DNA from 3 places in the Exiguobacterium sp. s141 genome. Region 1 is predicted to be linked to each of the others. Evidence: riboswitches for the same ligand, from Rfam matches in the RefSeq annotation. Region 1 holds a riboswitch; each other region holds the start of a gene.

Region 1 (10,224 bases):
TCTCCCGTCCGAGCCGGAACGGCCGCTCCGTCAGCAGCAACTGCAAGCGCTCGACGAACGCAACGATGTCATCTGCATCGACGTTCGGCACATACATATAGAACTCATCCCCACCGACGCGCGAGGCCAGTCCTGCTTCCGGCGTCGCCATCTCAAGCAACTCACCGAGATGAATGAGAAAATCATCGCCGACTTGGTGACCGTACGTGTCGTTGATTCCTTTAAAGCCGTCGAGGTCGATGACGACAAGCGCAGGACACGATGATGCTCGAAGCGCTCGGACCGCTTAAGGGCATACATCAATAATAGAATCACAAGAAAATGAAACACGTTACCGACGGTCATCGTCGTCAAATAAGACGCGTTGAACTCAGGATAAATCCAGACACCGACTTGGTCGAAACGCTGACTGTTCAAGATGTTCTCTTGACGGATGAACGTCAACGCGACCGGGACGAGCGGCAAATAAATGGCATACGGATAAATCCATCTCGGTAACTTCGCCCCGACGCCCGTCACTTTGACAATGAAGTGGACCGAACAGACGAAAAGCAAAATTCCGGCGTTACCGAACCAATACGTCAAGAGCAAGGTGACTCAATAGAAAAGCCGGAAGCAAGTAAACGGCCATATAGAGAAATAATGCGGTCATGGATAGACCCCTTTCTTCTAACAAATCCATCTCTCACTTTCTCTATCGGTCGAAGCGAATCCTTTGTCGAGTTCACGGACACATCCATACAAAAAGCGAGCGGAACCAAGTCCGCTCGCTGTCGTCATCTCGTTTATAATGTGTCCTCAATCGCCGTGTCACCTTTGACGAGGTCAATCGCTTGATTGTGGGCTGCGTCATGACCAATGAGATGTGCCAAGAAGGCCGCCACGTCTGCACGCGGAATCTCACCAGTCGATACGTCGCCCGTCTTCACTTTGCCGGTACCGGCGTCATCTGTGAGAGCGCCCGGACGGACGATCGTATACGTAAGCCCGCTCTCCTCGAGCAGACGATCCGCATGATGCTTCGCGACATAGTATGGTTTCATCTCTTCCGGCCATGCCGAACGATCTTCCGCCTTCAAGGCGCTGACCATGACGAACTGTTTAACATTCCCGTTCTTGGCAGCCTCGATACTTTTCGCCGCGCCGTCCAGGTCGATCAACAACGTCTTGTCGGCTCCAGTGCTACCACCCGAACCGGCCGCGAACACGATCACGTCCATGCCAGACATCGCCTGTTCAAGTGACGACACGTCACCTTCGAGGTCGCCTAGGACGGCCTGATAGCCTTTCGATGTAAAGTCGTCGAGTTGGTCTTGTTTCCGCACCATCGCCGTGACTTGATGCTTCCCTTCCTCGTGCAATCGTTCGACGAGCTGTTTCCCAATCTGTCCATTCGCGCCAATTACAAATACGTTCATCTGTCTTCCTCCTCGATTTGAATTCAGAGACAAGCGAAACGCCGTGTGGCCATGGCCACATCCGGTGCAGAAGCGATGGCCGATATGACGGCGACGCCGTCCGCCCCGTCTTGCCGAATCATCGGGACGTATTCCGGTAAAATGCCACCAATCCCCACGATTGGCAGCTCTCGATACATGGCTCGAACTTGGCGAATGAGCACCGTCCCATTGACTGCCCCGGCGTCTGCTTTCGAGTTCGTCGGGTAGACCGGACCGATGCCGACGTAATCCGCATAGTCGATCGCCGCAGCCGCTTCTTCGAGCGTATGGACGGAGACACCGAGCCATTTGCCCGGACCGATTCGTTCGCGAACGCGTGCGGCATCGGCGTCGTCTTGCCCGATATGCACGCCATCCGCATTGATGCGCTCTGCCAAGTCGACGTCGTCATTGATGATGAACGGGACGTTGTACGAGCGGCAAAGTGTTTGCAACGCTCTCGCCATCGCTTCTTTTTTATCCCCATACAGTGCCTCTTTACCTTTTTCGCGAAATTGGAAACATGTCACGCCACATCGGAGCGCCGTTTCGACCGTCTGGAGTATGTCTTTCGTGTTCTGTGTCCCGCATACGAAGTAAAGCCGTAACTGTTCAGCGAGTGCCCGCCTTGATGGATTCAATCGTCACGCCCTCCTCTCCATACGCCACATATGCCCAATGGTTCGTCGGTCCGTGTCCGGCGCCGATCTCGAGGCCATGGGTGATGGCGCTTTGAATGAACCGCTTCGCCGTCACCGCCGCCTCCATGATGGAACGACCTTTGGCAAGTTCCGCTGTAAGCGCCGCCGAAAATGTACAACCTGTTCCGTGTGTATCGCTCGTCTGGATGCGCGGGGCCGAGAGGAGGAACACTTCTGACTCCGTCATGATCAAGTCTTCGGCAGTTTCACCTTCGAGATGGCCGCCTTTTAAAATAACCGCGCGCACACCGTACGCTAACATCCGCCGAGCCGCCTCGAGACGATCATTAAACGATCGAATCGTCAAACCGGTCAGCACTTCCGCTTCCGGCACGTTCGGTGTGACGACTGTCGCGAGTGGCAACAAGGAGGTCTTGAGCGCATCGACCGCCGTGTCCTGTAAAAGCGGAGCCCCTCCTTTCGCAATCATGACCGGGTCGACGACGAGTCGGTTGAAGACATGACGTTTCACCCCGGTAGCGACCGCCTCGATGCGCGACGCATCAAATAACATTCCGGTCTTACATGCTGCGATCGAAAAGTCCGAACCGATTGCATCGAGTTGTTGCGTGATGAGTTCCGGCGACACCGCTTCGACCCCATGCACCCCGCGCGTATTTTGAGCGGTGACGGCCGTCAGAACGCTCGTCCCGAACACGCCGAGCTCTTGAAACGTCTTCAAATCAGCTTGGATTCCCGCTCCCCCGCCAGAGTCCGAACCGGCAATCGTCAATACTTGCGGCCGCATCATGACACCACCTCAATACGGTCGCTCGGCAACTCGACGGCCGTCATCTTGCCGAGTTCATTCAAGAAATGAACGGGGAAGTCGCCCGGTCCGTCCGCCAAAGCGGTAGCCAGTTCGCCGCACCGGGCATATCCGGCGAGCGCTGTCGCCGTGGCCGTCAACGCGTCGGATTCGACCGCAAGGAACGCACCGACGACCGCACTGAGTAAACAACCGGTCCCTGTCGTCCGGGCCATCGCTGCGGTGCCGCCTTTGATTTCAATCGTCGCGTCCCCGTCGCTGACGACATCCGTCTCTCCGGTCACGGCAACGACACAGTTGTAGCGTCGTGCCGCCGCGCGCGCGATGTGATTCAAATCAACCCGCGTTTCCCCAGCGTCCACGCCGCGCGCCGCCGCGTCGAGACCAATCAATGTCGCGATTTCTCCGGCATTGCCTCGGATGACCGTCACGCGGACGTGTTGCAAAATGGATGTAGCGACGTCACGTCGAAACGCGGTCGCCCCGACACCGACCGGATCGAAGACGACCGGCCGGCTCGATTCATTCGCCGCCTGTCCGGCTCGAATCATCGTACGTTCCGTCGTCGCATCGAGTGTGCCGATATTGAGTACGAGCGCATCGCTCGCAGACGCCATGTCCGCGACTTCTTCGACGGCTAACGCCATCACCGGCGCAGCGCCGATGGCGAGCAACCCGTTCGCCGAAAAGTTAGCGACGACGATATTCGTAATGTTATGGATGAGTGGCCGTTCGGCTCTGACTTTGTCCCATAAGTCGCGCTTCATCGTGTCACCCCCGCCGGTAAATCCCACGATTCGAGCGTCCACGCCATTTCCCAAAACGCATGTTCATAATAACAACTCTTCAAGAACAGCTGTTGATACCGGACCCGTTCTTCCGCTGTCGCTTGTCCGGCGAGCACGTCGAGCCGTTCAAGCTGTTCCTCGACGAGATCGCGGAACCATTCCGAACCGTACGTCGCAATCCACGTCGCATAGATCGGATGATCGGGTGTGGCATCTTTCATTCGTTCCCCAATCTCATAATAGACCCAGTAGCACGGCAAAATCGACGCGAGCACGTCGCCGAGCGTCGGACCGGCCTGTTGCATATGGAGCGCATAGGCGTAAGCCGTTGGAGCGGGCTCAAACGTTGCCCACTCTGCCTCCGTCACGTCGAGCAAGGTGAAAAACTCACGGTGCAACGCATGCTCCGCTTCAATCGTATGAAGCGCATGCGTCAAAAAGCGGCTCGCTACTTCCATGTTCGGGGCGAGGGTCGCGCCTTTCGCCTGCACTTTGGAGAACTGGTTCAAATAATATGAGTCTTGCATGACGTAATGCCGAAATTTCGCCTCGTCGAGTTCACCCGTTCCGAGCTCGCGGACGAACGGATGGTCAAAGCTGGCTTGAAACAAGGCATCGGCCTCTTGTCGAAGATGTGCGGTGAATGTCATTCTTGTCTCCTCCTTTGTGATAAAAAAAGACGCCGCCTCCCATAACGGAAGCGGCGTCGGATTTACACAAAGTGTACGAGAACAATCGGTTCGCCCACTTCCCTACGCTAGCGTGAACTAGATCAGGTTCAAAGGGTCTGGACCTCGTCCATCTCAGCCGCGTCACGCGACTCCCCTAGTGGTAAACATTATGAAATTCGGTCGTCTACGACCACATCATATCAGTCTTTATCTTTGTTGAAAACCCTTTATCGCGAGAAGTGACGGTTCAACAACGTCCCCATTTGAGAGAACCGTTCGGTACCGAGCTTGCGTCGATTCGAGGCCGCGAACACGTAATAATCGACTTTGCCCATGTAATAGATCAAACGCAGGCCGGCCAAGAAGAACGTGATTGTCGTGCTGACGGCAAAGCCGACGCCGTACCAATCGATGCCGCGCGGCAAGAGCAAGAGCGTGAACAACGCATTCAACGTGAAGAACGAGATGTTGACGAACAATGCCCCGCGTCGATCCTCGAAATAGAGCAACAACAACGTCAAGATGAGAATCATCGCGTTCGCGAACGCCGCGAGCGTCGTCATCCGAAAGATTTGACCGATCTCATCCGGGACGCCGATCCAACCGACGAACACGCCTGCCATGAGGATGGCGAACAACGTCACGACGCCTTGGCTGCGCGCGAGTCGAATCAACTCATTTTTCAGCACCGACGTCATCGTCTGTTTCGCCTTCTCGATTTGATGGAGCGCCCCGCCGTAGTTGATCAATCCATAAAACGTGCGATAGCGCTCATAAAACCGGGTCTCGACGGCGACGATGAACAAGAGCTGCGTCGGGATGATCGTCAAGTAGGACCAAAAGATGGCCGTGTCATAGTACGGATTAAACAAGAAGGAGTCCGCGATGATGACGCGTCCTTCTCCGAACCAGATGATAAAGTTCGTGACCCAAATCCCGAGCACGTACAACACCCCGATGGCGAACAAGTCTGGATAGCGGTCGAAGTATTTGAAGTACGAAAACTCTTTCACGGCATAGCGGAGTGGGAACGTCCGGAGCATCGCGAAGAACAAGCCGAACAACGTCACAATCATCCCGGCCGTGAAGCCGAGCAATAGCTCGAGACTCGACGGATTGGCCATGAGGCGACTAACCGCATAGACACTCCCGACCGAGATGAGTCCGCCGAGCAAGAAGCTATAGGCCACCGCTTGATAATACTTGGCGGCACTCAAGAACAAGAACATGACCCAGATGACGTTAATCGTCATGAATAAAACGAACAACGTCAGTTTGTACAGAAAATCGAGCGGCGACAATAGCCAAAAGATACTGTACAGAATCGTCGCGGCGAGGATCGTCACTTTGAGCATCCCGGTGAAGACCGGGAAAATTTCATGTGCTTTCTTCTCGTAAAACAAGTCCGCCACATATCGGGTGACGACGAGCTGTTGGAAGCTGAACAAGATTTGCGAGAAGATGAACGCGTACGAGACCGAGATCATGAAAAGCGTCCGTTCGGCGAGCGATAACATCGGCATTTGGAACGCCAACCATTGAATCGTCCCGACGACCAAGATGACGATCAACCACGGTCCGGATGTGACGAGGCCCGAGAACGTGTACGCCTTCAACCTGGACGAATAGTAGTCTTCTTGGAACAACTTCTGCAACTTAAACCCGATGCCCGCCATACTGTTCCCTCCTCGTTTCATAGATGGCCTTGTAGCGGTCCACGACTTGTTGGAGACGATAGTATTGGCGGACCCGCTCCCGCCCGTTCTTACCGAAACGCATCCGCTCCTGCGGATAATCCATCATCCACTCGACCTTGTCCGCGACCGCTTCCGGATGAACCGGGGGCACGATAAACCCGGCTGGACCGAACGGGTCGTCTTCTCGTCCATACAGGAGCTCGGAACAAGCCCCGACATCGGTCGCGACCCACGGGATGCCGGCTGCCATACCTTCAAGAATCGCGAGCGGTTGACCTTCCGAGATACTCGTCAACAGAAGTAAATCAAACTTCGGCAAATAGGCTTGGACATCAACCTTTCCAGCGAGCTCGACATAATCGGTCAGCCCGCTCTGTTCGATGAGCAACCGGCACTCTTCCGCATATTCCTCATCCTCATCGAGCGGTCCCATGATCGTCAGCTTGAACAGACGATGCCGCTCCTGCAAAATCTTGGCGGCGTAAATCATCGTCTTCAAATCTTTGATTGGCACCAAGCGGACGATGGCCCCGATTTGAAAGAGATCGTGCTCCGGACGGTCGACCGTCGCCTGGATTTGTCGATCGGCGATGCCGTTGGCGATAATTTTCGTCTTCTCGCTCGGGGCGCCAATCCACTCCTGATATTCGCGGTTCCGCTCGAACAAGGTGATGATCTCATCGGCCGCGTTATAGGCCTCACGCGACAAATGGTGAAAGAAACGGACCCACCTCGGCTTATACGGCGCTGGAATCCAATACGACTGTAGAATCTCCTCTTCGCGTTCCCGCGAGTAGATGCCGTGCTCCGTCAAGATGAACGGAATCCCTTGCGTCTCTTTCATGTAGGACGCGACCACACCGGCATAACCCGTTGACACGGAATGAACGAGGTCGACTTTCGGGAGCGGTTGATGGAGCACCCGTAAAATCGGAGTGTACATACTCTGCCACATCCAGAAATAGTCGATGAACGAACCTCCGTTCATTTCCTCGGCGTAGGCCGCCTTGACATTTTTCCAAAAGAACTCGCTTGCGAAAAACGCCTGACTTGAAGGCACTTCTTTCCCAAGCAAACGAAGCGCTTGCCGGTTCGGACTTTTCAACATGAGCCAGTCCGATACGTTCTGTTCGTCCTCAGCGCCCCACTTTAATCGCCCTTTCGCCCGCTCACCCAAGTCGCTCAAATACAAGTGGGTGATCCCTGAAACGTTCGGTGGGAACACATATTTCATCTCTTCCGGACGCTTCTCTGTCGGTTGAATCGAAATGATTTCAAACGACACTTCGGGCATCGCCTCAATCAACGTCTGCGTCCAACTTGAGACGCCTCCGCTCACGTATGGATAACTGCCCTCTAATACGAGTCCGATTCTCATTGCGCTTCCCCCTTGATGGCGATTTCAGCGTTCGCCGATGTCAGTTCGACGAGGTAGAGCGGACGGTCGGCTTCCCATTGTTCGACCGTCCCAAAGTCAAACTCTCCCGTCTCAAGTGATTGGCCTGGTTTGAGGCGAATCGTGAAATGAGAGGGGTTGACGAGACCTTCCCCGGCCAAATAGACGGTCGACTCATCAAACGTGACGTTCAAATCAGCTTGTTGGTATGTGATCATCTTTTCGGTCGCGTAGTGTTGCGTATATGCCTCGAGGTGCGGATATTGATCTTTCACGTCGTGGACGATTTTGCGAAGACTCGCGAACATCGTATCCCAATCCCGACCGAAGGCCCGGTCGGGGTCGAGGACATCATCCGGGTGAATGAAGTGGGAAAACACACCGAAGTTGGCGATTGCATCGACTATTTGGAAAATCGATCCGCGCTCTTCCCCGTAATCGCTTGTCACACGCGGGAAATGGTACAAGTTTGGATGCGTCGCATCAAATTCGAATTCTTGGACGAAGTCCCCGCTCTCCGGCTCCCCGGTGTAGAGCGAAGCAATCGTGCGCAGTTCTGGCAACGCTTCGGCGATCGCATCGACCCCAGTCCGGTTGAGCGCGTTCGACGGCGGGACATATGACTTGAGCGTTTCAGCCGGGAAATAATTCTCAAACACGGACTCGGCTTGAAGCAATGACCGTTTCATCTCGTCTTTATCTTGCCAGGGGATGTACCCGTACGTCGGGTCAATCGGTTCATCGGCCGTGACGAGCGATTGGTGGTTATAGCCATGGAGTCCGATTTCCCCACCGTGGGCGATCAATTTGCGACCGAAGTAGAGCATTGGGAACTCACCCCGTTTGATCAACTGTTCGTCGACGAGCTCCATCTCCTCTTCATACGTCCCAATCATGGCACCCGTGTAAATCAAATCGTCGTCTTTCGCCAAATCGACCATATCTTCCCACCAATCCTCGGCGAAGAAATCTTTGACCGATTTATCGAGCGGGGTCGCGGACACGTCTTTCATTTTCCCGTCCATGACCGGTGCCGGGAAATCATCGATGTACATGAGCTTGATCGCTGCTTGTGCCGTGACGAACGCCGGCGGCATCGTGCCGAGCGTCTGCACGAACAGACCGCGGATCATCTTTTGGTTGGTGATCGTCGTATTCCAATAAAGGACGTTCCCTTCGCCGACGCCGTATTCCCAAAGAATCGGGAATCCTTCGGCCGACAACATGACGTTGGCCTCGTCTGCAATCGCAAAATCGACGACACTATGGACAAATAAGTCGTCCGGTGGGTTCAAGTCAACATACCCAGGGAAAATCGTCTCTTCAAAATTTAGACCATACACGTCCGGTACGTACTCACCGATTTCTTCGATGCCGGTCAACGCGTTCCATGCCGGATCTTTAAACCGATTCGCAAAGACGAGGTTCCCGCCTTGTTCGACATAACGTTTCATTTCCACGAACGGCCATCTTGTCGTATCTTCACCCGTGAAAATGATGATGGTGTATGGAGATGGCGCAATCGATCCGACGGCGCCTGGGTTCACTTCGCGAACATCAAGTTTCGCATACTGCAGACCGTACAGCAGGTTGTTTGCCGTTTCGACCGCCAAATCACCTTCATCCCGGACGAGATAAACTTGTAGCTGATGCTCACCCGCTTTTGCCGAGGCATCACTCTTCAACTGGTCGATGTTCATCTGTTGCTCGGCGACGTTTGGCAACAACGTGTGTAGCGAGTGGATCCGTAAGTATTGAATCGCACCGACGACGACTAAAAATAAGACGATGAAGAGCGAGAAGGAGATTACAGTTCGTTTTTCCATGATGTCGTGTCACTCCATTCTTCAAACAACAGTCGGTACTCATACGGTACGTCCTCCAGTGAGAATTGGGTCTGCATCATAAACATGACCGCCTTCACTTCGTTCCAACGTTCGCGCTCATAATAGTAATTGATCAGCATCAGATGAGCCTCGATGCGTTCCGGGAAATGATGGACGTACTCTTTTAAGATGTTCAATTGCTCTTTGGGGCGCTCTAACGTGAGATAAATCTCGTTCAAGTCCTCGTAAATCCAAGGCGAAGGTGGATAGAGCGTCTTCGCTTTCAATAATTCCTCCAGCCATGCGCCTCGCTTGTCCTTCAACATGACCTCGGTGATGAGCTCACTATGGATCATGCGTTTATAAATCGTCGCAAGCCGTCGAATCGTGTCTGGATTACCTAAGTCGTATTCGCGTTTGGCGTGTTTCAATTCTTGTTCATATTGATCGATCAAGATGTTCATTGTCGCCGCGGCGTAGTGGACAGTCTCGCTGTCCGTGCTCTCAAGTCCCATCTGCAAATACTTGCCTTGCTGGTCAATCGACTGGTTGACGTGCGTCAAAATCGAGTGTTTGCGGATAGCCGGATCTTTCGAATTGATGGCGTCGGTGAGCGGTAACAGATGACTGCTGCTGCTCGCTTCATGACGAATTTGTTCATAGTTGACGACCTTGAAGTCGATATAGTCGTCATAGTCTTCAATCAGACCGCTCCGACCGAACCGTTCAGCAAGCCGATACACCGCATAGACGGCAAGTTCGGCCAGAAACGGTAAGAACAGACCGAAGCTGAGCGCCGCCACCGCGACACCATAATCCGGCGCTTTCATTCTTCGTTTCAACACGATCAATAATCCGAAGGCGAGCAGTGCATGAACGACATAAATCCCGATCAATACGAGACGAATGGTAGACTCCATCCCGTCACACTCCCTTC
Region 2 (10,224 bases), on a different contig from region 1:
CGAGACGAGCGGCTCCATCATCCATCCGAGCGTGCACAATGGCATCGTCGGCATCAAACCGACCGTCGGCCTCATCAGTCGGAGTGGCATCATCCCGATCTCGCGGTCGCAAGACACGGCGGGACCGATGGCACGAACGCTCGAAGACGCGGTAAGGGCACTTGAGGTGATGGTAGGGGAAGACCCGGCGGACCCGGCGACACTCAACCTCCCGGCCGGTCCGCCGTATCGGACGTGCCTCGACGAGCGCCAAGCGGTCGGGATGCGTGTCGGGATCGTCAAAGCTGATTTATTAGCAGAAGAACAAGCATTATACGGTGAGGCGACCGAGCTGTTGAAACAGAGCGGCATCGACCTTGTCGAAGTCGAGCTGCCCGCCCATGATACGCTCGACCAAGGCGATATTTTGTACCACGAGTTCAAACTCGGGATCGAGGCGTACCTGGCCACGACGACACTCCCATACGAGACGTTGTCTGATTTGATGGACTGGAACAACAGACATCCTGAGACGATCCCGCACGGACAAAAGACGTTCGAAAAGGCGGAAAGATTGTCGGGACGTCTCATCGAGGCGGCCTATTTGACGCGCCGGCTCGATGACGTGCGTGACGCCAAGACGGACGGACTCGACCGCCTATTAAACGAACAACAGTTGCACGCGCTCGTCTTGCCTCACGATTTGAACTATGACATGGCGGCAAAAGCCGGGCATCCGACCATCACGATCCCATATCGCTTGAAAGCGAGTGGGGCACCGTTCGGCCTATCGTTCACCGGGACGAGTTATGCCGAACGTGACTTGATCCGTCTGGCGTATGCGTTCGAGCGACATATTTCGCGTCCCGTTCCACCGTTATAAGAACGTTGCACCCGTCGTCCACGTCCGCTACAATGGTACGTATGCGGATTGAAGAAAGGACAGATAGCAATGAAACCATCTATATACGGGCTGACGTTCGATCAGCTGACAGAAGCGTGTGTCTCTTGGGGATACAGCGCCTTCCATGCGAGACAAATCTGGGACTCGCTCTACATCGACCGAGTGAAACAAATCGAGGACATCTCGGTACGGGCCGAGGTGCGTGAGGCGCTCGCCGCCGAATACGTCATCTCGACGCAAGACCTGTTCGTCAAACAAGAGGCGGGCGACGGGACGGTCAAATTTTTACTTAAACTACACGACGGGCACTATATCGAGACTGTGCTCATGCGACATAAGTACGGCCGTTCGGTCTGTGTGACAACGCAGGTCGGGTGCAATATCGGCTGCAGCTTCTGTGCGAGCGGTCTCTTGAAGAAGACACGTGATTTGACGGCGGGCGAAGTCGTCGAACAAATTATGACCGTGCAACACTACTTGGACGAAGTCGGCGAAGGGGCCCGGGTCAGCCATATCGTCGTCATGGGAATCGGCGAACCGTTCGATAACTTTGACAACTTGGTCGACTTCCTGCGTGTCGTCAAGGACGAGCGCGGTCTCGCGATCGCCCCGCGTAAAATCAACGTCTCGACGAGCGGACTTGCCGACAAGATTTACAAGTTCGCGGACCTCGATTTGCGCATCAACTTGGCGCTGTCGCTCCATGCGCCTAACGACGCGCTACGGACGCAAATCATGAAAATCAACCGGGCGTTCCCGCTCGACAAGCTCATGCCGGCCATCCGGTATTACGTCGAGAAGACGAACAAACGAATCACGTTCGAATATATTCTCCTGTCGAAAGTGAACGATTTGCCGGAGCACGCTGAGGAATTGGCGGACCTCATCGACGATATCAAGGACAAGTCGTACGTCAACTTGATCCCGTATAACCCGGTCAACGAGCATATCCAATACGAGCGCAGTACCTCGGAGGACATCATGGCGTTCTATGATGTCTTGAAGAAGCGTGGCATCAACACCGGTGTCCGCCTTGAGCACGGGACTGACATCGATGCGGCATGCGGCCAGTTGCGCAGTAAACATATGAACGTCGAAGGTGCGAAATAAGTGGACTCCTTGAATCGAATGATTCAAGGAGTTTTTTCGTACAGCCGCTCCGACGAAGGAAAAAACGGACATCGCCCCCAACTCTGCGGAACGATTTTGAAAAATCTTGAATAGACCTCGTCCGCTCAGGGAATAGTCAGTTGAAATCAATGTAGAGAGTGGAGGCAATTCAATGGAGACAGTAAACGCTGCGTTATGGATTCGAGTCAGAAATACACTTGGGGAAGGCCCGTGTTGGGATGCTGAACTGAAACGGTTCTATTGGGTCGACATCGAAGGACACACACTTTGGTGGTACGACGAAAAGGAAGATGAGCTGTCATCGTTCGATATGGGACAACAGATCGGGTTTGCGGTCCCGAAAGTGACAGACGGCGTCGTCGTCGGCTTGAAAGACGGCATCTATGAATGGGACGAGGGATCGAAGCGACTCGATAAACTCGTCGAACTCGATGACCCGGAAGGTGATCTTCGCTTCAACGACGGAAAGGCCGACCCGTACGGACGAATCTTTGCAGGGACGCTTCATCTCAACGACGAGGAGAACGAGGCGACGCTCTATCGCTTGAACCGTGACGGCACGACCGAGATCATGCTCAGTGAATTGACGCTATCGAACGGTCTGACATGGTCTCCGGACCACTCGACGTTCTACCATATCGATACACCGACCGAGACGGTCCGCAAATACCCGTTCGACTTGAAAACAGGAACACTCGGGGATGGGGAAGTCGTCATCGATTTCAAAGATGAGGAAGGATTCCCGGACGGTATGACATCCGATGAAGACGGCTTTTTATGGATTGCCCACTTTGCGGGCGGACGCGTCTCGCGCTGGAACCCGAAGACGGGTGAAAAAGTGCTCGAGGTGCTCGTGCCGGCCCCGAACGTCACGTCATGCTGTTTCGTCGGTGATGACTTGAAACAACTTGCCATCACGACGGCGCGCGAAGGAATGGATGACGCGGCGCTCGAGGCCCATCCGGACGCAGGTTCGGTCTTTAAAATTGATACAGATGTGAAAGGGATGCCGCTCTATCGGTTTGGTCGATAAGGAGGTACGAAGATGGTAAAACGATTGCTCGTTCGTGCGGGAATCGGTTTGGCGCTCGCGGCGGTCGCCCGGGTCGGGATTCAAAAGCTGTTGGAAGCGAACCGGGAAGACGATCATACGTATTTGAATCCGCGGTGGGATGAGACGCCGAGTGTGGATGCCGATAAGGACGCGGATGAGGTCGGTCTGACCCAGCTCGACTCGATTTATCGAGCCGAGTGGCAGGCGAACGCCTATCCACGCTCAGAGGCCGAACGCAAGGCGTTAGAAGAATAGGCAGGAGAACACGTCCGGAAACGGGCGTGTTTTTTTCTTGACAAGACGTCACCGACCCGTCATTATCTAAAAAGTAATCATTACGATTTAGGAGTGGGTAGAATGAGACGAATCCCGATCACCGTGCTGTCCGGTTATTTAGGAAGCGGTAAGACGACACTATTGAACCACATATTGAACAATCGGACGGGCAAGAAATACGCCGTCATCGTCAACGACATGAGCGAGTTGAATATCGATGAGCGATTGATTGAACAGGGCGGTTTTTCAAGGACGGACGAAAAGTTGGTCGAACTATCGAACGGCTGCATCTGTTGCACGCTCCGTGAGGACCTGCTCGAGGCGGTAGCAGAGCTTGCGAACGACCGGGACCTCGACGGAATCATCATCGAGTCGTCCGATATCTCAGAGCCGATCCCGGTCGCCCAAACGTTTACATATGCCGATGACGCCCTCGGCATCGATTTGACGAGCCGAGTCTATATCGATGCGATGGTGAGCGTCGTCGATGCGTTTCGGTTCTTAAAAGATTTCAACTCAGGCGAGTCGCTCCATGAACGCAAGCAGGCGATTGAGGCGACAGACGTCCGCGAAGTCGTCGACCTGCTCGTCGACCAAGTCGAATTCGCCGATATCATCGTCTTGAACAAGGCGGATCGCGTGAACGAGACCGAACTCGGCGAGATGACCGGACTGTTGAAGGCGCTCAACCCGACCGCGAAGCTGTTGACGTCTGTCCATGCGAACGTGGAATTGACCGAGCTGTTGGATGTCAATTTGTTCGATTTCGAACAGGCGATGCATGCGGCCGGGTGGATTCAAGAACTTGAGACAGATGTGCACACGCCGGAGACGGAAGAATACGGCATCAGTTCATTCGTCTATCGTCGGCGTCGGCCGTTCCACCCGGAGCGTCTCCATGCCTGGATCGAGGCGTTTCCGGAAGAAATCGTCCGCGCGAAAGGGTTCTTATGGATTGCTTCCCGGAACGACCTCGCCTGTCTGTTTTCACAAGCGGGCTAGGCCTCGACGCTCGAACATGCCGGGCGCTGGCTCGCGACGCTTCCGGAAGATGAGCGTCGTCACATGTTCGCGGCCGAACCGGAACTCGCCGCCGACTATGTCGAACCGTACGGGGACCGACAGACGGAGCTCGTCTTGATCGGGCAGCGGATGGATCGAGCCATCATCGAACAAGAGCTCGATCACTGTCTGCTGACAGATGAGGAGATGACGCTGGATTGGTCGACGCTCCGGGACACACTTCCGGGGAACGAGGTCGTCACGTTCTCATAAGACCGTTTACAAAATGAAAGCGGTCGTCTATACTGATTCTTGCATGAACAACCGCATACATTGGACTACACTAGGGGTGCTTCGGCTGAGATGTGAGCATGGCTCCAATCCCTTATGACTCGATCCGGGTAATACCGGCGTGAGGAAGTGTGGCACTTTTTCTAATGGATTAAAATTGGACGAGTGGCCGCATTCTCATGGATGCGGCTTTTTTGTGTACACATAATAAGGGGGAATAGAACATGAACAAACAATGTGGAACGAGCCCGATCGTCGGGTTCCGCTTTACACTGAGCCCGATGACGACTGATTTCGTGAGCATCATCAAAGGGGCGTTGAAGGAGACGGATTTGCAAAACGTCTGGCGACATACCGATGACGTGTCGACGGTCATCCGTGGACGAAGTGAGCATGTATTCGATGTGGCTAAGGCCGTGCTGTCACACGCGACAAAGACAGGGGAACATGTGTCGATGAGCGGGACGTTCTCGGTCGGGTGTCCAGGGGATACAGCCGGAGATGAAGTGCTCGTTGTGTCGAGCGAACCGCTTAATGGTCCCGTCGGTCCGCAATATGTCTCCTCACAGTTCGCGCTCTATCCGCTCGGTGATGACGACTATATGGACATCATCTACGAAGAAATCGCTTTTGCGAAAGAGCGAGGTGTCTTCAATGACTCGATGCATTACGCCTCAGGTATACATGGGGACATCGAGCCGGTGTTCGCTTTCTATGAGGCGACGTTTGATCGCGTCCGACAGAAGACAAGCCACGTCGTCATGACGGTGACGTTCAGCGTGAACAGTCCGTCACACGAGGGACGTATGGATGCTTAAATCGTGGAAGTTAAAAGAGATCGTCTTGTTGTCGATTTTATCGGTCGTGTTCGCGGTGGTCTATTTGGCGTTCGTCCATGCTGGGAACTTGTGGGCAGGCTTGATTGGACCAATCGCATACGAATGGATTTTTGGGATTTGGTTCATCGTTTCGATAATTGCGGCTTATATCATCCGCAGACCTGGCGCAGCATTCTTGTCCGAAGTGCTCGCGGCGACGATTGAAATGATGATTGGTAACGCGATTGGACCTCGTATTATTTTAGTCGGAATCATTCAAGGACTTGGTGCTGAATCGGCATTCGCGGTCACGGGCTACAAACGATATGACCTTTGGGTGCTCATGCTGGCTGGATTCGGTGCAGCTGTGACGAGTTTCGCATATACGTACGTCATGGGAGGGCTCAATGCCCTCAGTCCGACATATGTGGCTACGATGTTCGCACTACGCGCAACGAGCGGGATGTTGATTGCTGGTCTGGGCGGTAAGATTTTGAGCGACTTGTTGCTTCGGACGGGCGCGCTTGATGGGTATGCTCTCGCGCGACAGGACCGTATGCATGGTTGAGGCAGAACATCTGACATTTCGTTATCCGAACAAGAAATGCGATGTCTTGACGGATATCACACTACGTCTAACAAAAGGGAGAACGGTCATTACAGGGGCAAGTGGGTCGGGAAAATCAACATTGCTCGCTTTGATGAATCGTCTCTATCCGGACAATTGTGATGGCATCGTGACGGGCAGATTGCACTTGTTCGATCGCTCTTATGATACGTATGAAGCTGGCGAAGTGAACCGGCGCGTCGGAACGGTCTTTCAGGACCCGGACAGTCAGTTCGTCATGCAGACGGTCGAAGAAGAATTGATTTTCACGCTCGAAAACTTTGCCGTCGCGAGAGACGAGATGATGGCCCGTGTCACCACAATGTTAGAGGCGTTGCATTTGACCGATTATCGTCACCGTACCATTCATGACCTATCGGGGGGTGAGAAGCAGCAAATTGCCGTCGCTTGTGCCTTGATTGGCCGTCCCGAGTGGCTCCTCCTCGATGAGCCGCTCGCTCACCTCGATCCTGAGACCGCCCATCATTTCGTTCGTTGGCTCGACGGCGTCGCACAGACCGTAAACGTTGTCGTCATCGAGCATCGGCCATACATATGGGGTGATTTTTTTAACCGACAAATAAAGCTCGTGAGTGGGCGCATCGACTATGATGGACCGTTCATCGTCCGACCAGATTATGCGTTCTCTCCAATTAAAGTTGAACGAGGAAAGGAAATGTTATTTCACATACCGGAATTAAAACGAAAAACATTTCAATTAGCAGCGAGCGAGTTAAAGGTCGCTGAGGGTGATCTCATTGCGGTGCTCGGTCGAAATGGTAGCGGAAAGTCGACATGGCTGCGAAGCCTAGCCCGGAAACATCGTGAAGTCGGCCTCGTCCCGCAATCACCGGCGCATCTATTCGTTACGAATGATGTGACCCGAGAACTCGCATATGGCCATAATCGCCCGATTGAGGACGTCTTAACGCGGCTCGGGCTCGAATCAGTGCGTGACCACCATCCACTCTCCCTTAGTCACGGTCAAAAACGAAGGCTCGCCATCGGAGTGATGATGCTGTCTAATAAACAACTGATTGCGTTTGATGAACCGACTGCCGGACAAGACGAGGTATCGCTTCGTGCGCTATATGACTTAATGGTCGAACGAACACGATCCGGCCAGACGATTTTGTTTGTGACGCACGACCTCAGCTTCGCGCGGATTGCGAACACATATTATTTGATGTGTGACGGCGACTTGAGTGGGCCATATGACGCTTCACTCTGGGATGAAAAAGAATTACTACGCACCCACGGCTTATTGATGGAGGAATCGCGATGACATTTCATGAGATGAACCCGACGATTAAATTTCTGACCGTGGCATGTCTCATGTTCGGTCTCGCCTTCATGTATAACCCTTGGACTCCGCTTGCTGTTTTTCTCGGTACAGTTACACTTCAAACGCTATTCTCTGCTGTGAGCTGGAGAAGATGGGGGTTGTACATGATCCCATTTTTATTGACCGCGCTCGGGACATTGTGGACGACGCTCGTCTTTGGAAAGCAATCAAGCGGAGATGTCGTGTTCAAGCTGTTTGGCAATGATGTGACCGACGAGAATGTGATGCTAGCAGCGACGCTCTCCTTGCGTGTGTTGGCATTCACAGCCTTGTCGCTTCTGTTCACGCTGACGACGGACCCGAAACGGTTCGTCTACAGTTTGATGCAACAAGGAAAGCTGTCACCAAAAATCGCATATAGTGTCTTCGTCGGTTTTCGTTTCTTTCCGATTCTAAAAAAAGAACTGATGCAACTATATGAAACGCATGCGCTACGAGGCGTACGTTTGGAGACGAGACTCGATCACATCCGCCACGTCCCCAAATTAATCGTTCCGCTTCTTGCTGGATCGATCCGCCAAGCGGAACGAATCGCGTTCTCGATGGAAGCACGTGGGTTTACGGGGGAACCTCGAGCGACGTACGAGGTTGTGCCCGTCACCAGGAACGACTTTCTGTTGGCGTCGCTTTTGCTCCTATTGTTTGGAGTGAGCGTATGGATTGGCATATAAACGAAACAAGACGACTCACTCGGAGTCGTCTTGTTTCGTCTCTTTTACGATTCTAAATTTCGGTTTGATCGATTCGTTATTGAACGCCTCGAGCACGGTGTTCTCGTTGGCCATACGAATCTGTTGCGGCTCGCCTTTGGAAGTCGTGCCGATACAGAACATATGCGCCTCATGATCGGCAAAGAGCGCCTTATACGGGGTGGCATGATGCATCAAGCGTCCCGGAGAGCCCCAGCCGACGATAATCATACCTCCGCTCGCCTCGACCTCGTCGAGCGTTTCCTCAACGTAATGAAAGTTGACTTCGTCGAGTTGCGATTCGACGTACGGCAGATTGTCATTGATGGCGAGTGTTGGGACGAGGCTGATGACGCGCATCTCACGGATCGGTTGATCGAGATGGTTCCGCATGAGCATATACGCCCGCTGCGTTGTCGTACCGGACAAGAAAGCATCGCTCATCCGGGGCGAGTAGATGATGACGGCACAGATGACGCCGTCGACGACATCTGTGAATTCGTACGAACGCAAGTAGCGCTTCGTCTTGTCCTCATTGAAGACCGACTTGACACGAATCGTCACTTCCTCGATATGGGTGTTCATAAGGTTTCCTCACTTTTAATCAAATAGTGCCGGGTCAGACCCAGCCTGCGAACCATTCCAAGTAGCGGATTGTGTAGCGCGCGACACTTTGGGTTGCCGACGCCTTGTCATCCGGTAAATAAGACACATCGGTTTGATATGACTCATAAAACGACATCACATCATTGACATACTGTTCACTGCGGTTGTACTCGAAGATGGCGTTTCGAATCGAGTCCGTCGTGTCTGTCTTCGTCCCGCCGTGCTCGCTCAAATAGTAAGCGGCCGTATGGGCCGAGTCGACGAGACTGTGCGGGTCGGCTTTGCCATCATTGTTGCCATCGCGTCCGAGACCGCCGTACTGTTCGATGAGCGCGAGATCCGTCAAATCGACTTCGTCCTCAGGGACATCGCCTTTTTGATCATCCGTGTCATATTGCCAACCGAGCCACGTCCGCGGCATGAATTGGAACGGTCCGATCGCCCCGACCGATGAACGCATCGATGAACTATGGGAGAAAATCGTCTCGACGCGATGGACGGCGGCAAGTAAGCGCCAATCGACGTCATACGTGGCCGCGGCATCCTCATACACATCGCGATGGACGGACGGGACGCCATGGTCCCCGTAATAGGCCCGGTACAGGGCGTTGTTCACTTTATCATGTTGACCAAACCAGCCGATTGCGCCGAGGCACAGCACGATCACAAGCATGAGACCGGTCAGTCGCAAAATCAATCGTTTCAAGATTCCGCCTCCTAGCTTTCTAGACAATACCCGAATAGTGTAGCATATAGCTAACAGGAAGGACAGGAGTGGATATAGATGCTCGAACAGGCCGTCTTTACCATCATTCTCATGTATTTGTTGATCGTTCAATTGTTCAACGCCCGGTTGATGAAGCCGATGATCGAAACGCTCGGTCGTGGACGTGTCTATGAACAGACAGTCAAGTCGTCGTGGGGGCTCAGTCTGCTTTTGCTCGCCCTCGTCTTCTTGTTCGGCGTCCCGCCAGACATGGTCGGTCTCGGATTCGCCCCGGTCGAAGGGGACATGTCCGCTTGGAAGTTTTTCTTTTTCACGACCATCCTCATCTCCGTGCTGCTGGCGTTTTACTTGCTCGTCAAAACCTCGTCTCGGTTACGGCGGCGGTTACGACCGTACTATGAGCTCGAAATCGAGCGGTTGCTCTTGCCGCGGACGGATATTGAGGCGAAGGCGTGGAGCGCTGTCTCGTGGACGGCAGGTGTGACCGAGGAATTCATCTTCCGTGGTGTGCTCCTCTACACCGTCAGTCTCTATCTTGACGTCTCATCCTTGACACTCGCCTTCATCGGCGGCGCCTTGTTCGGGTTGGCCCATGCTTATCAAGGCGTCAGGGGCGTTCTGGTCACCGGGATCGTCGGCTGGGGACTCGGCTATTTGTACTTGGCGATGGGGGTATTATGGCCAGTGATGGTCGTCCATGCCTTGCTCGACCTTATCGCTGGACCGATTCACGTCGTCGATTCAGAAACTGACTGACGGCCGCCTCATAGGCGGGTTGATCTTTCAAGATACAGT
Region 3 (10,224 bases), on a different contig from region 1:
TTGCTCGGCACTCAAATGATCGCCAAAGGACTCGACTTCCCGAACGTCACGCTCGTCGGGGTGCTCGCGGCGGATGCGACACTCGGCATGCCCGATTTCCGGGCGACCGAGCGCACGTTCCAGCTCGTCACCCAAGTCGCGGGCCGGGCCGGTCGAGGAAGTCTACCAGGTGAGGCATACGTGCAGACGTACAATCCCGACCATTACGTCATCGAGACGGCGAGCGAGCACGACTATGAATCCTTTTTCGCTCGTGAGATGCAGTTGCGCCAAGTCGGCAACCATCCACCGTATTGGTACGTCACGCTCGTCACGTTCGCGGCCGAAAGTCCGCTCGTCGCCCAAGCCGAGGCCGAGCTGTTCGCCTCTGATTTCGTCGAGGCGCATGTGGCCCAGTCACGGCTGAATGGACCGATGCCGGCACCGTTGTCTAAACTAAAGAACTTGTTCCGCTATCAGTTGTTCATCAAAACGAAACATCCTGAGGCGCTATATCCGGTCCTCGCCGCGTTGCAACAGGCACGCGCGAAGGCGATCAGTAAAAAAGAGTATCAATTGAGTATCGACGTAAACCCATACGTATTCATGTGAGGTGGAACCAGATGTATAAAGTAGTAGAGATTCCAAATGAGATTTTACGGGTCACGTGTGATCCGGTGACGAAATTTGATAAAAAGTTGCGTCAGACGGTCGATCGACTGTTCGACACGATGTACGAATATGACGGCGTCGGCGTTGCCGCCCCGCAGGTCAACTTGAATCAACGGCTCGCCGTCGTCCATACGGATGATGAGACGGGACCGCTCGTGTTGATCAATCCAGAGATCATCGAGACGTCGGGAAGCGAGGTCGGCCTTGAAGGGTGCTTGAGCATCCCGGGAGAGTTCGGATTCGTCGAACGGCATGAGACGATCGTCGTCAAGACGCAAGATTTGAAGGGCCGCACCCAACAAGTGAAGGCGAGCGGTTTCTTCGCCCGGGCGATTCAACATGAGATCGATCATCTCGACGGGGTGTTGTTCACGGACAAACTCGCCGTGCCGGAAAAAGGGACGGATCAACGCATCGTCTTCATGGGCACTCCGACGTTTGCCGTATCCGTACTTGAGCGCTTGCTCGAAGAAGGATACAATGTCGTAGGTGTCGTCTCGCAACCGGACAAGCCGGTCGGACGAAAACGCGAACTGAAACCGACGCCGGTGAAAGAGTGTGCCCTGCGCCACAACATCCCGGTGTTACAGCCTGAAAAGGTGCGCACCGATTATGCGGACATCTTGGCACTTGAACCGGATTTGATCGTGACGGCGGCGTACGGTCAAATTGTTCCGACCGAACTGTTAGAAGCGCCGAAACATGGAGCCATCAACGTCCATGCCTCGCTCTTGCCGAAACATCGGGGTGGTGCTCCAATCCATCAAGCCATCCTCGACGGAGACAAAGAGACGGGCGTCACGATCATGTACATGGTCGATAAGCTCGATGCCGGCGATATGATTGCCAACACGGTCGTACCAATCGAAGAATTGGACACGGTCGGTACGTTGTTCGACAAGCTCGCGGTCGCAGGGTCTGACTTGTTAATCAAGACGCTTCCTGCTTTCCTTGCTGGTTGGATTGAAGCCGTGCCGCAGGACGAGCGTGACGTCACGTTCGCACCGAACATCAGCCGGGAGCGGGAACAGATTGACTGGACCCGTTCCGGCACAGACATTTATAACCATATCAGAGGGATGAATCCGTTCCCGACGGCGTATACGACAATTGCGGGTGAACGGGTCAAACTGTTCTTCGGGTCGAAGACGTCAGGGACGGGTGAACCGGGAACGATTGTACGGCTTGAAGAGGATGGGTTTGTCGTCGCGACAGGTGACGCGGTCGCTATTAAAGTGATCGATTTGCAACCATCTGGTAAAAAACGAATGGACGGGGCCACATTTATGCGTGGGGCCGGCCAAAAGTTACAAGTCGGCGATCGACTAGGAGGATAATATGAACGTACGAGTTGCAGCGCTTGATACGCTAATCAAAATCGAACAAGGCGGCGCCTATTCGACGATTGCGGTCAACGACCTATTGAAACAAAAAAAATTAGCGACGAAAGACGTCGGCCTCTACACGGAGCTCGTCTACGGGACGCTCGGTCGGAAACGGACGCTCGATTATATTTTAGAGAAGCGGGTCCAAAACCCGAAAAAATTGGACAAATTTGTCTTGCCGCTCTTGCGGATGAGCGTCTATCAACTGTTTTATCTCGACAAGATCCCGGATCGGGCCGTGTTGCATGAAGCGGTTGAAATCGCGAAAAAACGGGGCCATTCGGGAACCGGCAAGTTCGTCAATGGCGTTTTGCGCAACGTCGTCCGGGATGGGTTCCCGGATTTGAGCACGCTGCCAGACGCTGAACGGATTGCCATCGAACATAGCCATCCTGATTGGCTCGTCGCCGAATGGGTGGAGACGTATGGTGTCGAAGCGACCGAGGCGATGTGCAAATTGAATAACGAACCGGCGCCGGTCACAGTCCGGGTCAACCGCCAACGTGTCACCGTTGACGAGATGATTGAACGGCTCGCTGAAGTCGATGTCGTCGCCACACGGTCGGAACTATCCGCGGACGGGCTCGTCATCGAGTCCGGAAACGTTCACGCGACGGCGTTCATCGACATGGGCTTGTTGTCGATTCAAGATGAGAGCTCGATGATTGTCGCCGATGCGCTTCAAGCCGCGAAGACAGAACGCGTGCTCGATGCTTGTGCCGCCCCGGGCGGGAAAGCGATGCATACGGCCGAACGCATGGACGGCGGAACGCTCGTCGCGCTCGACTTGCATCCGCATAAAGCGAAGTTGATTGAACGACAAGCGAAGCGTCTGCATATCGATGGAGTGACCGCACTTGCCCTCGATGCCCGTCAGGCCGGTGACAAGTTTGAACCGGAGAGCTTCGATCGGATTTTGCTCGATGTCCCATGTTCAGGACTCGGCGTCATCCGCCGCAAGCCCGATATCAAATGGACAAAAGACAAATCTGCTCTCGCCGGACTGCCGAAAGTCCAGCGTGAAATCATCGACGCCGTCTTGCCACTCCTCAAACGAGGTGGTACGCTAGTGTACTCGACATGTACGATCGACCCGTCTGAGAATGAGCAACAGGCCGATTACATTTTGTCGAACGGATTGACGTGGGATGAGACACTCCAGGACCGTCTTCCACAAGTATTGCGCCCGATGGTGTCATCGGACCGCGCTGAACTCAAATTACTCCCGACGACGTTCGGGACGGACGGTTTCTATATCGCCGCATTCAAGAAAGAGGTATAAACATGAATCCAAAAGCAGTTGAAAAAAATCCATTGGTCGGTGCCAAGCCGTCACTCTATTCCCTCACGTATTCAGAACTCGAACAGTGGCTCATCGAAGCAGGAGAAAAATCGTTCCGCGCGAAACAGTTATATGACTGGATGTACGTCAAGCGTGTGACATCGTTCGACGATATGACGAACGTCTCTAAACCGCTCCGCGAGAAATTAGACGCGGCGTTCCAATTGACGACGTTGAAAGAACTCGTCCGTCAAGAATCACAGGACGGCACGATCAAGTTCTTGTTCGAGCTTCAAGACGGTTATTCGATCGAGACGGTGCTCATGCGTCACGAGTACGGCAACTCGGTCTGTGTCACGACACAAGTCGGCTGCCGGATTGGCTGTACGTTCTGTGCCTCGACACTCGGCGGTTTGAAACGTAACTTAGAAGCCGGTGAAATCACGGCGCAAGTCCTCGACGTCCAACGCGCACTCGACGCAAGTGGAGAGCGAGTCGACTCAATCGTCGTCATGGGTATCGGCGAACCGTTCGATAACTACGACGAATTGATGCGCTTCTTGCGCACGGTCAACCACGATGACGGCTTGAACATCGGTTCACGCCATATTACGGTGTCGACAAGTGGGATCGTACCGAAGATTTACAAGTTCGCCGATGAAGGGATGCGCATCAACTTCGCCATTTCGCTTCACGCGCCGACGACAGAGATTCGGACTCGTCTCATGCCGATCAACCGTGCCTACAACTTGGATAAGTTGATGGAAGCCGTCAACTACTATACAGAGAAGAGTGGTCGCCGTATCACGTTCGAATACGGTTTATTCGGTGGTGTCAACGACACGGAAGAACACGCCCATCAGTTGGCGGACTTGTTGAAAGGCGTCAAATGTCACGTCAACTTGATTCCAGTCAACCACGTGCTCGAGCGCGACTACGTCCGCACACCACGTAAACAAATTTTTGCCTTTGAAAAAGTGCTCAAAGACCGAAAAGTGAACGTGACGATTCGTCGCGAACAAGGTTCGGATATCGATGCGGCTTGTGGGCAGCTTCGAGCGAAGGAGCGCGAACAAGAAACGAGGTAATCAGGAAGATGGAATTAGCATACCGAACCGACCGGGGGCAAGTGAGAGCGCAAAACGAGGATGCCGTCTTGATTTTAGGGGACGAGCACGCCGGGATCGCACTCGTGGCCGACGGTATGGGAGGGCATGAAGCCGGGGAGGTCGCGAGTCAGCTCGTCATCGAGCAGTTTCGTCGTGCCTTCCCGACGCTTCCGGCCTCACCGATGGAGATGGAGAATTGGTTTCGCCACAACGTGGAACTGGCCAATGAGCAAGTGCTCGACTTCTCGAAACAAGCGAACCTGCTCATGATGGGGACGACGATTGCCGGTGTTTGCTGGCACGACGAGACGATCGTCATCGTCCACGTCGGGGATAGTCGTGTCTATGCCTTGCGTGACGATAAACTTCAGCAGTTGACAGAAGACCATTCCTACGTGAACGTGTTGAAGCAACTCGGGGAGTTGACCGAGGAAGAAATGCGCGTCCACCCGAAACGTAATATCATCACCCGTGCGATCGGCTCGAAAGAGCATGTCGAACCTGATCTGCAAGTGTTTGCCGAACCCGAGTTTGACACGATTTTAATCTGTACGGACGGCTTGACGACGCATTTGACCGATGACGAGATCAAGCAAGTCTTGGAACGTCCCGTCTCGGCGGACGTCAAGGCGGATCAATTGATCGATCGAGCCAACCGTTTGGGTGGGAGTGACAACATCACTGTTGCCCTCGTCCAGTTCACAGATAGAAAGAGAGGATGAATCCGATGCGAAGTGGAGAACGAATCAACGATCGTTATCGGATCGAACAGCAAATCGGCAGCGGCGGCATGGCAAATGTCTACCGGGCTCACGATGAGATTTTAAACCGAACCGTCGCCATCAAGGTGTTGCGATCTGAATTCTCGCATAATGAACAATTTATACGCCGGTTTGAACGAGAAGCCCATGCGGCGACGAGTCTGAACCATCCGAATATCGTCGCCATTTACGACGTCGGAGACGAACGCGACATCTATTACATCGTCATGGAACATGTCGACGGGATGACGCTGAAACAATATTTGCAAGAAGAGTACATATCTGTCGACGAGGCGCTTCGCATCATGGGACAGATTTGTGATGCGATTGACCATGCCCATGCGAATCGAATCATTCATCGGGACATCAAACCGCAAAACATGATGATCAATCAGAGCGGCAACGTCAAAGTGACGGACTTTGGGATTGCGGTGGCCATGTCGAACGCGACGCTGACCCATACGATGTCGGTCCTGGGGTCGGTCCACTACTTTTCCCCGGAGCAAGCGCGCGGAAAGTTCGCCGATGAGAAGTCAGATATTTATTCGCTCGGCGCCGTGCTCTATGAACTCGTGACCGGCCGGGTGCCGTTCATCGGCGAGACGCCGGTCGCCGTCGCGCTGCAGCATCTGCAAGACGACCCAATTCGACCGATGGATTTGAACCCGAACATCCCGCAAGCGCTCGAGAACTGTATTATGCAGGCGCTCGCGAAGTCACCGGGCGCACGTCATGCCTCGGTCGCCGCGTTCAAAAAAGATTGCATGACGTCACTTGATTCAGAACGTGCGAATGAACCGAAGCGGTCGAACGCTGAGCAAGATGCGTTTGATCAGACGCTCGTCATGGCGCCAGTCGTACCGGATGAGCCAAACGTCAAAGAGGCGCCCGAGCAACCGGTCGCAGTAAGTGAACCTGTGAAAGACAAACCGAAACGGAAGAAGAAGTGGTGGCTTTGGCTCTTGCTTGCGCTCCTGTTGATTGGTGGCGGGATCGGGGCTTACGTCATTGCTGACGAGATGTCCCGTGCCGTCGTCCCGGACGTCGTCGGCATGACGAGCGACGAGGCGACGACCGAGCTCGAAACGGCCGGTTTTGTCGTCGAGGCAACTGAACGGGCAAGTGACAACATTGCCGCTGGCGACGTCATCTCGCAGACACCGCAAGCCGGACGGAAGCCGAAACGTGGGACGACCGTGACAATCGTCGTCTCGGCCGGAAAAGAGACGGTCGAGATGCCGGATGTTGAAGGACTGTCCCAGTCGTCGGCCGAACGGACGCTCAAAGATCTTGAGTTCACGGATATCGAGATTCAGTCGGAGGCATCCGAGACGGTCGATAGCGGGGATGTCATCTCCCAATCGATCGCCCCAGGCAACGAGGTCGTCCCATCTGAAGAGACGGTGACGCTTGTCGTCTCGACCGGCAGTAATAAAATCGAACTCGCCAACTTGGCGGGCTATACGTTCGAGGAAGCGACGACGTATGCGGAACAGAATAGCTTGAAAATCGTCAAACGTGATGAGTATTCAACGAGTGTTCCTGCAAATCAAATCATCCGCCAACTCCCGACGGCAGGAACGGCAGTCGACCCGGGGACGGAACTGACCGTCATCGTGTCACAAGGGGTCGAACCGACCGACGTCTCAATCGAACGGGAAGTCAACGTCGAAATCGAGCCGCCGCCCGAAGGGGAAGAGGCTGAAGCGCTCGAAGTCGTCATTCGGACGGTCGATGCCCGTGGCGAAGTCGAGGTGTTGCGTGATAAGATAACGGAGACGACGACTTACTCGTATACGCTCGTCATCGCACCGGACGAAGTCGGAACCGCGACGATTGAAGTCGATGGCGAAGTTGTTCGCACGGATACGGTGACTTACGCACAAGCAAAAGAATCACAATGAAGAGGTGGCGTGCGCGTCGCCTCTTTTTCTAAGGAGGTAATGGAATGAAAGGTACGATTATTCGATTACAAGGCGGGTTTTATGACGTCATGACGGAAGAGAAACAAGAGATCCGTTGTCGCGCCCGCGGCAATTTCCGAAACCGGAACATCTCACCTGTCGTCGGCGACGATGTCGACATCCAAGACCAAGGGGATGGTACCGGTTATATATTGGCTGTTGACGAGCGGTCGAACCATCTCGTCCGTCCGCCAATCGCCAATATCGATCAAGCGTTCTTGTTATTCTCGGTAAAAGAGCCGGCGTTCTCGTTCCATCTGCTCGACCGTTTCCTCGTCTTGATTGAATCGAAGCAAGTCCATCCGATTATCGTTTTGACGAAAATGGACTTGTTGACGGAGTCGGAACGGGAGAAGATTCATGAAGCAGCGGCCTTATACCGTTCGATCGGCTATGAGGTCATCGAGACTTCGACCGAGGACGGATCGGGAATCGAACAAATTCGTGGGTCGTTTAAGGAGAAGACGAGCGTATTCGCCGGACAGACCGGGGTCGGCAAGAGCTCGCTCTTGAACGCGGTCGCACCTGAGCTTGAACTTGCGACCGGGAAAATCTCGAAATCACTCGGGCGCGGTAAGCATACGACGCGTCACGTCACGCTGATCACGCTTGCCGACGGGCTCGTGGCCGATACGCCTGGTTTCTCGAGCCTCGAGTTCCCAGAAGAACTCGAAGTCGAAGAGATGCGCTGGTGTTTCCCTGAGTTCGTCGAGCGGCACGATGACTGTAAATTCCGCGGTTGTGCCCATTTGAACGAACCAGGTTGTGCCGTCAAAGCGGCCGTCGAAGCTGGAGAAATCGCTTCCACCCGCTATGAGAATTATGTTACGTTTATGGCAGAGTTAAACGATAGACAACGGAGGTACTGACATGATTAAAATTGCACCATCGATTTTAGCGGCGGACTTCGCCAATTTAGAGGCAGAAGTGAAGGCGGTCCAAGAGGCTGGAGCGGATTACATCCATTTTGACGTCATGGACGGTCAATTCGTCCCGAACATCTCAATCGGCCTACCGGTGTTAGCGAGCTTACGGAAGAAGTCGGACATGGTGTTAGACGTCCATTTGATGATCGACCAGCCCGAACGGTTCGTCGAAGATTTTATCAAGGCCGGGGCAGACATCGTCACCGTCCACGTTGAAGCGACGAATCATTTGCATCGCGTGTTGCAACAAATCAAAGCGGCTGGCGCCAAGTGTGGTGTCGTCTTGAATCCGCATACGCCGCTGTCGTCGATTGAACATGTGCTCGGTGACGTCGACATGGTGCTCCTTATGACGGTAAACCCTGGCTTTGGGGGCCAGGCATTCATCGAATCGGTCGTCCCGAAAATTGCAGCGCTGAGCGAGATGCGCCAAGCGCGTCGTCTCGACTTTGAAATCGAGATCGACGGCGGTGTCAACGCAGAGACGGCGAAATTATGCATCGACGCTGGAGCTGATGTGCTCGTGGCTGGCTCAGCCATCTATAACGAGCCGAGCTATAAAGACGCAATCGATAGCATTCGTCACGCATCTCGTGTATAATCGTCAATAGAACAACAAATATTGTCGCAAGGGGTGTCACATTCTGTGGCTGAGAGGCATTTGCTAACCCTTTGAACCTGTTCCGTTCACACGGACGTAGGGATGTGGCGAAAATGCACGTTGCTACTCGATAGCAGCATGGCGTTTACGTCATGCTGCTTTTTGTCGTTCGCTCATATAATTAGGAGGGAATAAGATGAAACAACGTTTAAAACTACAGGCGCTCATTGAAATCTCATTGTTCGCCGCACTCGGCTTGATCTTTGATTTGCTCATCCCGTTCCGGATGCCGCAGGGTGGATCGATCAGCCTGGCGATGTTGCCAATCTTCGTGATGGCGTACCGCCATGGATTAAAAGGAGGACTGGCGACAGGAGCGCTCGTCGGAACGTTGCAACTGCTGTTCGGGGCTTACATCTTCACGCCGGTCCAGTTCCTGCTCGACTACACGTTCGCTTATGGTGTCGTCGGTATGGCCGGACTGTTCGCCGGACAAGTGAAACGAGCCGCCAAGGACGAGGCGAAAAAGACGCTCGTCGTCTACTTGGTGCTCGGGGCGCTCCTCGGTTCTTTGCTTCGCTACGGCGCCCACGTTTTATCAGGGATCGTTTTCTTCGCCGAGTATGCGGAAGGGCCGGTCGTTGCCTATTCGTTTGCTTATAACATGACGTATATGTTGCCGTCCTTCCTCGTGTCGGCCGTCGTCCTCGTTCTCTTGTTCGTCTCGGCACCACGTTTCGCCACGCTCGCGACCCGGGACGTCCGCTAATGCGGGTGCTGATCGTGGCGGCCAGCCCGGAACCAATCTCGGGACTCCCTCGTGACGTCGATTACATCATCGGCGTCGACGGGGGGTACGAGACACTGTTGAACCAAGGGCTGAACCCGGATCTCGTCGTCGGCGATTTCGACTCTTTCACGGGCGAAGTGCCGATCGACGCCGTCCGTTACCCATCTGAAAAAGATGTGACCGACCTTGAGATCGCGCTCGAGGCGGCCCGTGGACACGGGGCGACGGAGATGCTCGTGTACGGCGCTCTCGGTGGACGCCTCGACATGACGCTCGGTAATATTGGGCTGCTCGAGGCGTATCCAGAGATGTGTTTGTTCACGGCCGGGCAAACCGTTCGTCTTGTCGGAACCGGGCGTCACGAGCTCCCACGTCAAGACGATCACTATTTGTCGCTCGTCCCGTGGAAACGGGCGAACGTGTCAATCCGTGGCGTCAAATATCCGCTCGACCACCACGATGTCGTCAGCCATGAGGCGCTCACGATCTCGAACGAGTGGGCCGGCGAATCAGCGGATTTGATTGTGCATGAAGGCACGGTGCTCGTGCTGTATATCAAAAAATGAACACAAAAAAATCCCATCGGCGAATGCCGCTGGGATTTATTTCGTTCGTGTATAAAAATTATACGCGTTCAACGAGACCTGATTTAAGAGCGCGAGCTGAAACCCAAACTCGTTTAGGTTTACCGTCAACGAGAATACGAACTTTTTGTACGTTTACACCCCAAGTGCGTTTTGTCTTGTTGAGTGCGT

Evidence for each region. A riboswitch is a leader RNA that binds a small molecule or an ion and turns the genes downstream of it on or off. The one in region 1 is predicted to bind thiamine pyrophosphate.
Region 2: it holds a riboswitch for thiamine pyrophosphate, as region 1 does, so the genes downstream of both, KNP74_RS00785 (Ykof family thiamine-binding protein) here and tenA (thiaminase II) in region 1, are expected to answer to the same signal.
Region 3: it holds a riboswitch for thiamine pyrophosphate, as region 1 does, so the genes downstream of both, thiT (energy-coupled thiamine transporter ThiT) here and tenA (thiaminase II) in region 1, are expected to answer to the same signal.

Annotation. Positions count from the first base shown of each region.
Region 1 is NZ_JACSLJ010000006.1:101,695-111,918, forward strand. Features, by position in the region: gene KNP74_RS14975 (GGDEF domain-containing protein) at 1-241, opposite strand, end outside; gene KNP74_RS12565 (SDR family oxidoreductase) at 786-1,418, opposite strand; gene thiE (thiamine phosphate synthase) at 1,442-2,080, opposite strand; gene thiD (bifunctional hydroxymethylpyrimidine kinase/phosphomethylpyrimidine kinase) at 2,052-2,888, opposite strand; gene thiM (hydroxyethylthiazole kinase) at 2,888-3,676, opposite strand; gene tenA (thiaminase II) at 3,673-4,347, opposite strand; TPP riboswitch at 4,430-4,534, opposite strand; gene pelG (exopolysaccharide Pel transporter PelG) at 4,596-6,044, opposite strand; gene pelF (GT4 family glycosyltransferase PelF) at 6,025-7,443, opposite strand; gene KNP74_RS12600 (DUF2194 domain-containing protein) at 7,440-9,287, opposite strand; gene KNP74_RS12605 (tetratricopeptide repeat protein) at 9,269-10,207, opposite strand; gene KNP74_RS12610 (GAF domain-containing protein) at 10,212-10,224, opposite strand, start outside.
Region 2 is NZ_JACSLJ010000001.1:144,291-154,514, reverse strand. Features, by position in the region: gene KNP74_RS00810 (amidase family protein) at 1-862, shown strand, start outside; gene rlmN (dual-specificity RNA methyltransferase RlmN) at 932-1,993, shown strand; gene KNP74_RS00800 (SMP-30/gluconolactonase/LRE family protein) at 2,166-3,047, shown strand; gene KNP74_RS00795 (hypothetical protein) at 3,060-3,323, shown strand; partial or broken gene KNP74_RS00790 (GTP-binding protein) at 3,426-4,619, shown strand; TPP riboswitch at 4,682-4,782, shown strand; gene KNP74_RS00785 (Ykof family thiamine-binding protein) at 4,862-5,455, shown strand; gene KNP74_RS00780 (ECF transporter S component) at 5,448-6,023, shown strand; gene KNP74_RS00775 (ABC transporter ATP-binding protein) at 6,016-7,347, shown strand; gene KNP74_RS00770 (energy-coupling factor transporter transmembrane component T family protein) at 7,344-8,078, shown strand; gene KNP74_RS00765 (DUF1643 domain-containing protein) at 8,094-8,681, opposite strand; gene KNP74_RS00760 (lytic transglycosylase domain-containing protein) at 8,716-9,408, opposite strand; gene KNP74_RS00755 (CPBP family intramembrane glutamic endopeptidase) at 9,487-10,185, shown strand; gene KNP74_RS00750 (alpha/beta hydrolase) at 10,142-10,224, opposite strand, start outside.
Region 3 is NZ_JACSLJ010000002.1:434,146-444,369, forward strand. Features, by position in the region: gene priA (primosomal protein N') at 1-591, shown strand, start outside; partial or broken gene def (peptide deformylase) at 603-1,034, shown strand; gene fmt (methionyl-tRNA formyltransferase) at 1,074-1,988, shown strand; gene rsmB (16S rRNA (cytosine(967)-C(5))-methyltransferase RsmB) at 1,990-3,318, shown strand; gene rlmN (dual-specificity RNA methyltransferase RlmN) at 3,321-4,406, shown strand; gene KNP74_RS06765 (Stp1/IreP family PP2C-type Ser/Thr phosphatase) at 4,415-5,149, shown strand; gene pknB (Stk1 family PASTA domain-containing Ser/Thr kinase) at 5,155-7,092, shown strand; gene rsgA (ribosome small subunit-dependent GTPase A) at 7,137-8,021, shown strand; gene rpe (ribulose-phosphate 3-epimerase) at 8,023-8,679, shown strand; TPP riboswitch at 8,699-8,799, shown strand; gene thiT (energy-coupled thiamine transporter ThiT) at 8,876-9,448, shown strand; gene KNP74_RS06790 (thiamine diphosphokinase) at 9,448-10,035, shown strand; gene rpmB (50S ribosomal protein L28) at 10,094-10,224, opposite strand, start outside.